One region of the Bradyrhizobium sp. USDA 4504 genome, then DNA from elsewhere that is predicted to be linked to it. Evidence: riboswitches for the same ligand, from Rfam matches in the RefSeq annotation. Region 1 holds a riboswitch; the other holds the start of a gene.
The links. Region 1 has a riboswitch for glycine ahead of ACVMB1_RS17695 (D-amino acid dehydrogenase). Riboswitches for the same ligand answer to the same signal wherever they lie in the genome.

Region 1 (3,400 bases):
GAGAGGATGATGGTGGCCAGCGCGACCGAGATCGAGGGCTCGAGGCGCGGGACGATCATTTCGAGGATCGGCTTGTTCGAGATCAGGGAGACGCCGAGGTCGCCGTGCAGCAACTTGGCGATCCAGGTGTAGAACTGGATGTAGATCGGCTCGTTCAGACCAAGCGAGGTCCTGATACGTTCGAGCTGTTCGGGAGTCGCGTTGTCGCCGGCGAGGATGGCGGCCGGGTCGCCCGGCGTCAGCCGCAGCAACAGGAACACGAACAGAGCCACCACGCCCATCACGGGAATGGCGGCGAGGATGCGGCGAAGCAGATATCCGAGCAAATTTGATCCGTTGGGTTGTGGTCGATGAAGTCCCCAGCGGGACCGTTGCACACCAGACCGTAGCACAGATGGTAGCAGACTCACGGTAGAACTTGAGCAAGTCCCATGCCATCGGTGCTGCGGATTTTGCGGTGCAGCTAATCAGTCCTGTTGGCCGCGATTATTCCTCCGGTGAAGTTTGAAGCAGTCCACTGGAAGGTGGATTGATTTCAGCTTTGCGCGCGTCGGCGGGCACGTCGAGCCCGGCACCGAACGTCGGCGCCATCGGCGGCGTGTCGAGGTCGCGCCAATCGTCGATCGCCTGGGCCACCATCTGCGCCGTCGCCGCCGACAGTGTCCAGCCAAGATGACCGTGGCCCGTATTGTAGAACACGCCCGGAATCCGTCCGGCGCGAACCACCGGCATCATGTTCGGCATCATCGGGCGCAAGCCCGCCCATGGCACGACTTTCGACGTGTCGATCTCCGGGAAATGATGCCGCACCCAGTCCACCAGCGGTTGAATGCGATCGGCGCGAATGTCGCGGTTGAAGCCGTTGAACTCGGCGGTGCCGGCGACGCGGAAGCGGTCGGCGCCGAGCCGGCTGGTGACGATCTTCGCAGCTTCATCGAGCAGGCTGACGGTTGGGGCCGCATTCCGGCTTTGCGGCGCATCGAGCTGCACCGTGATCGAATAGCCCTTCACCGGATAGACATTGACGCGGTCGTTGAGCAGGCTGGCGAAGTGGCGGCTCGCCACGCCGGCGCAAATCACGATCCCGTCCGCCTGCAGCTGCTGGCGCGTCGCGACCGCAGCATCATGTGAAGCAGCTTCGTTCCAGCCGATGCGGAAGCCGTCATCGCCGTGTGCGATCGTGTCGACGTCGGCTTCATGGACGAAGCTCGCGCCACGGCGGATGCAGGCGTCGGCAAGCCCACGCGTGAATTTGTGAATATCGCCGGTCGCGTCCGACGGCGTGAAGAAGCCGCCATAGCAGGTTGTCTGCAGCGCGGGTTCGATGACGCGGATCTCGTCCGGGGTCACCGGCCGGCGGTCGAGCCCGCCTTGCTGCAGCAGCGCGTTGACCTTGAGGCCGGCTTCGAAGCCGGCCCTGTCGTGATAGACGTGCAGGATGCCGCGGCGTTCGAGATCGAAGGCAATGTTTTCGCGCTCTGCGATCGAGAACAGATGCTTGCGCGCTTCGATGGCGAGCTTCGTGGTCTCGATGGTGTTGCCGCGATAGCGCGTGATGTGGCCTACGAACTCGCCGATCCAGGAATATTTGTGCCAGCTCGGCTTCGGGTTCATCAGCAGCGGCGCGTCGCTTCTCAGCATCCAGCGCAGCCCCTTGAGGATGGTCGCGGCGCTGTTCCACACCTCGGCGTTGCTGGCGGAGAGTTGTCCGCCATTGGCGAACGAGGTTTCCATCGCGGCGTAGCGATGCCTGTCGAGGACAGTCACCTTGTAGCCGCGTTCAAGCAGGGCATAGGCCGTCGTTACGCCGGTGATGCCGGCGCCGATGATCGCGATGTGTGGCATGATAGTTGTCAGGCTCCCGTGGGTTAGAGTCGCCGAACCGCCGGTGAAACCGGCATCGGCGCCCCATCTGTCACGGTACCTGAGAGCTTGATCCGCATCGGGCTGTGGCCAGAAGCGAACTATCCCCTTCGGTGGACGTCATGGCCCTTGATGTGCGGCCATGTTCGTCTCTCTCCAGATCGTCCTGACGATACAGTCCTTTTGCCTGAGAGTTTCCGGGGCGGTTGCTCCGTCGGCGCCGAAGCCAACAACACGATTGTTGTCGGTTCGATCTCTCCCGCATCGTCGCGTTGGACGGCCGGACCGTAGGCGAAGCCTTAAAAATGGACAAGGCTAAATTTCGATCCGGCAGTGCCAACGTGTTGTGCAGTGCAAATCGATGTCAGTCCAGCGTCGCCAGCAGTGCCGCCATCAGGCGGCCGCGTTCGGCGAGGCTGTCGACCTCGATGTGCTCGTTGAGCGTATGTGCATCGGCGCCGCGAACGCCGAGGCCGTCGAGCGTGGGGATGCCCATCGCGCCGGTGAAGTTGCCGTCCGAGCCGCCGCCGGCGCTGCCGTGCGGCAGATCGAGACCCATCGCTGCAGCAAGGCCTTTTGCCTTTTCATAGAGCGCCATGGTGCCCGCATCGGGCTCCCACACCGGGCGGGTGACGCCGCGCGTCACCTTGAACGTCACGTCGTTGGCGGTGCCCGACAGTGCCAGCATGCGCTCGACGCCACGGTCGAGATCGGCCTGGCGCTTGGCCATGCTGAGCGCTTCGCCGGTACAGGTCGTCGCGACGCAATTGACCCACTGGCCGCCATGCACGATGCCGACCGAGAAGGTGCAGTCCTCGGTGGTCATGCCGTCGATGGCGATGATCTGCCGCGCCATCTCGCGGATCGCGGAGCGACCGGAAGACAGCGTTGCGCCGGCATGGCTGGGCTTGCCGGTGGCTTCCAGGTTGAAGCGCGCGATCGCATAACGGCCGGTGACGACGCCGTTGTTCGGACGGCCGGGCTCCGGCACCAGCACATATTTGTTGCGCGCGGCTTCCGCCTCGATGATGTCGCGCGTCGACGGCGTGCCGACCTCTTCGTCGGGGGTGAACAGCACGGTGATCGGCAGCGGAGTCGTGAAGGAGGCGCGCGCCAATTGCCTGATCGCCTCGATCGACAGGTAGTTGCCGCCCTTCATGTCGAAGATGCCCGGCCCGAAGCACTTGTTGCCTTCGCGCCGCCACTTCAGCTTTTCGATCGTGCCGACGGGGTGAACGGTGTCCAGATGGCCGGCGATCAGGATGCCGGGCTGGCCTTGTTTCGGATGGGGGAAACGGGCGCGGACGCAGCCCGCGAAGCCCTGGCGTCCGGCGATGCGCTCGATCGTCGCACCCATGATCGCCATCTCGCGGGCGGCGAGATCGAGCATGCGTTCGACCGCGGCGGCGTCCCAGGTCGGGCTTTCGCATTCCACCCAGCTGCGCAGGCCCTGCAGCATCGTTTCGGAATCAAAGGGGAGATTGGCGGGGTTCATCGTTGTTCTCTCTTGTTGTTCTGACGGCGCCGGCATCGCGCG
Region 2 (3,400 bases), 170 kb from region 1:
GCCGGCCCTGGCTGATCTCCGGCTGGTACGGCGTATAGGCGGTGTACCAGGCCGGGTTCTCCAGAATGTTGCGCTGGATCACCGCGGGCAGGATGGTGCCCGAATAGCCCTGGCCGATCAGCGAGGTGAACACCTGGTTCTGCGCGGCGAGCTCGCTCATATGCGCGAGCGCCTCGGTCTCGCTCAGCGCCCGGCCGAGATCGAGCGGCGCCTTCTGCCGGATCGACGCCGGCAGCGTCTCGTTCATCAGCGCCTGCAGGCTCGCGGCGCCGACCGTCTCCAGCATCGCGTTGACGTCGCGCGGCGACGGTCCGATGTGGCGGCGGACGAAATCGGTGGCGGCTTCGTTGATCGGCTTGAAGGGCGCGTTCATGACGTGATCCTCGGGGTGATCCTTTAGGCGGTGTGCGCGGCGTAGGCGGCCTCGTCCATCAGGCCGCCGAGCTCGCCCTTGTCGGCAATCTTCAGCTTGAAGAACCAGGCCTTGCCGCCGGCGTCGGAATTGACCAGCGCGGGCTCGGCGGCGAGCGCGTCGTTGACCTCGACCACCTCGCCGGAGATCGGCGCGTAAACGTCGGAGGCGGCCTTGACGGATTCGACGACAGCGGCGGCCTCGGCCTTCTTCAGGCTGCGGCCGACCTTGGGCAGTTCGACGAACACGACGTCGCCGAGCTGCGACTGCGCATAGTCGGTGATCCCGATCGTGGCGACGTCGCCCTCGATGCGGAGCCATTCGTGGTCGGACGTGTACAGCGTCGTCATGGGGTCGATCCTTTGGCGTTCAGCGTTTGTAGGTATTGGGGACGAAGGGCGTAGCGGCGACTTTCAGCGGCAGCCGCTGGCCGCGCACTTCGGCGAAAACGGTGGTGCCGACGGCGGAAAGGGCCGTGGGCAGGTAGCCCATCGCAACCGGCGCATTGAGGCTCGGGCCGAAGCCGCCCGAGGTCACCTTGCCGATCTGCTCGGTCGAGCCGGCATCGGCGAACAGCGCGGCGCCTTCGCGCACCGGTGCGCGGCCGTCAGGCTTCAGGCCGACCCGCCGGCGCGCAGCGCCATCTGCGAATTGCGCGAGAATTTTGTCGGCGCCGGGGAAGCCGCCGGCGCGGGCGCCGCCGCTGCGGCGAACCTTCTGCACCGACCATTCCAGCGCGCCTTCGACCGGTGTCGTCGTGGTGTCGATGTCATGGCCATAGAGGCACAGCCCGGCTTCGAGCCGCAGGCTGTCGCGCGCGCCGAGCCCGATCGGCAACACGTCGGGATTGTCGAGCAGCGCGGTGACCAGGGCTTCCACCTTGTCCGCGGGCACGGAAATCTCAAAGCCGTCCTCGCCGGTATAGCCGGAGCGCGAGACGAAGCAGTCGACGTCGCCGACGCGGCGCGGACCGGCATCCATGAATTTCATCGAACCGACATCTGCACAAAGTTTCGCCAGCGCCGATTCCGCTTTCGGGCCCTGCAGCGCGATCAGCGCGCGGTCGGCCAGCGAGACGATCTCGCAGGCGTCGGAGAGATTCGCGCGCAGATGCGCCTCGTCCTCGGCCTTGCAAGCGGCGTTGACCACTAGGAACAGGTGATCGCCGAAATTCGCCACCATCAGGTCGTCGAGCAGGCCGCCGTCATTGTTGGTGAATTGCGCGTAGCGCTGCCGTCCCGGCGCGATGCCGACGATGTCCTGCGGCACCAGTTTTTCCAGTGCGAGCGCGGCATCCGCGACCTTGCCGGATTTGGCCTTCAGCACGAGCTGGCCCATGTGCGACACATCGAACAGACCGGCTTCCTTGCGGGTGTGCAGATGCTCCTTCAGCACGCCGGCCGCGTATTGCACCGGCATGTCATAGCCGGCGAACGGCACCATCTTGGCGCCGCGCGCCAGATGCAGCGCGTGCAGCGGGGTCTGTTTCAGCGGGGAGGTTTCGCGCGCAAGCATCACAGGGCCCTCGCGGTTCCCGCCGGGGACCTATTTCCCCTTGAGAAACCTGCAGAAAGCCCCATCTGTCGCTGTGCCTGAGAGTATTATCCCGTCGGCGGACGCATCGGGGCGAACCCCAGCGTCTCTTTCCAGATGTCAGACGTCACGCGGTCCTTTTGCCTGAGAGTTTCCGGGGCGGTTGCTCCTTCGGCGCCGGCGATAAGGCCGGTCTCTCCCGACGTGACTAGGTATAGGTAGATAGAAAACACGGCGCCACCAAGACTGTCAACGCAGCTGCAGCAACTATCCAATGGGCTTTGTGCTGCCGCGGCAAGCCCATGATCCGCCTGCACAGTTTCTGGACACCGCAGCTGGCAATGTCTAAAAGCGTTCGGCCGGAAAATGACGCCTTTTTGCGGCTGGCCGGCCCCTTTTTCCGATTGGATGAACATGAGCAGCGTCAACGACATCAGGTCGACATTTCTGAACTTCTTCAAGCAGAACGGGCACGAGATCGTGGCCTCGTCGCCGCTGGTTCCGCGCAACGACCCGACCTTGATGTTTACCAATGCCGGCATGGTGCAGTTCAAGAACGTCTTCACCGGCGTCGAGAAGCGCGGCTACCAGCGCGCCACGACGTCGCAGAAGTGCGTGCGCGCCGGCGGCAAGCATAACGACCTCGACAATGTCGGCTACACCGCGCGCCATCTCACCTTCTTCGAGATGCTCGGCAACTTCTCGTTCGGCGATTACTTCAAGGAGCGCGCGATCGAGCTCGCCTGGAATCTGATCACCAAGGATTTCGGGCTGAAGAAGGACAAGCTGCTGGTCACCGTCTACCACACCGACGACGAGGCGGCCGGCTACTGGAAGAAGATCGCGGGCTTCTCGGACGACCGCATCATCCGCATCCCGACCTCGGACAATTTCTGGGCGATGGGCGACACCGGCCCGTGCGGACCGTGCTCCGAAATCTTCATCGACCGCGGCGAGCACATCTGGGGCGGCCCTCCGGGCAGCCCGGATGAGGATGGCGATCGCTTCCTCGAATTCTGGAACCTGGTGTTCATGCAGTACGAGCAGGTGACGAAGGAGGAGCGCGTAGCGCTGCCGCGTCCCTCGATCGACACCGGCATGGGGCTCGAGCGCATGGCCTGCATCCTGCAGGGCGTCGAGAGCGTGTTCGAGACCGATCTGTTCCGCAATCTGATCGATGCCGCCGCGTCTACCCTCGGGCACGGTCCGAACGAGCAGAACGTTGGGTCGTATCGGGTGATCGCGGACCATCTGCGCTCGTCCGCGTTCCTGATCACCGACGGCGTGCTGCCGTCGAACGAGGGCCGCGGCTACGTGCTGCGCCGGATCATGCGCCGCGCGATGCGCCATGCACAGCTCTTGGGCGCGAGCGAGCCGCTGATGCATCGGCTGGTCTGGGCGCTGGTCCGCGAGATGGGCCAGGCCTATCCGGATCTGGTCCGTGCGGAGAAGCTG

Region 2: another riboswitch for glycine. It lies ahead of gcvT (glycine cleavage system aminomethyltransferase GcvT); the one in region 1 lies ahead of ACVMB1_RS17695 (D-amino acid dehydrogenase).

The regions. Positions count from the first base shown of each region.
Region 1 covers NZ_JBSSGV010000001.1:3,787,097-3,790,496, reverse strand. The annotation lists gene ACVMB1_RS17700 (ABC transporter permease) at 1-326, opposite strand, end outside; gene ACVMB1_RS17695 (D-amino acid dehydrogenase) at 487-1,845, opposite strand; glycine riboswitch at 1,911-2,025, opposite strand; glycine riboswitch at 2,029-2,135, opposite strand; gene ACVMB1_RS17690 (M20/M25/M40 family metallo-hydrolase) at 2,228-3,358, opposite strand.
Region 2 covers NZ_JBSSGV010000001.1:3,954,970-3,958,369, reverse strand. The annotation lists gene gcvP (aminomethyl-transferring glycine dehydrogenase) at 1-373, opposite strand, end outside; gene gcvH (glycine cleavage system protein GcvH) at 397-762, opposite strand; gene gcvT (glycine cleavage system aminomethyltransferase GcvT) at 782-1,927, opposite strand; glycine riboswitch at 2,069-2,157, opposite strand; gene alaS (alanine--tRNA ligase) at 2,360-3,400, shown strand, end outside.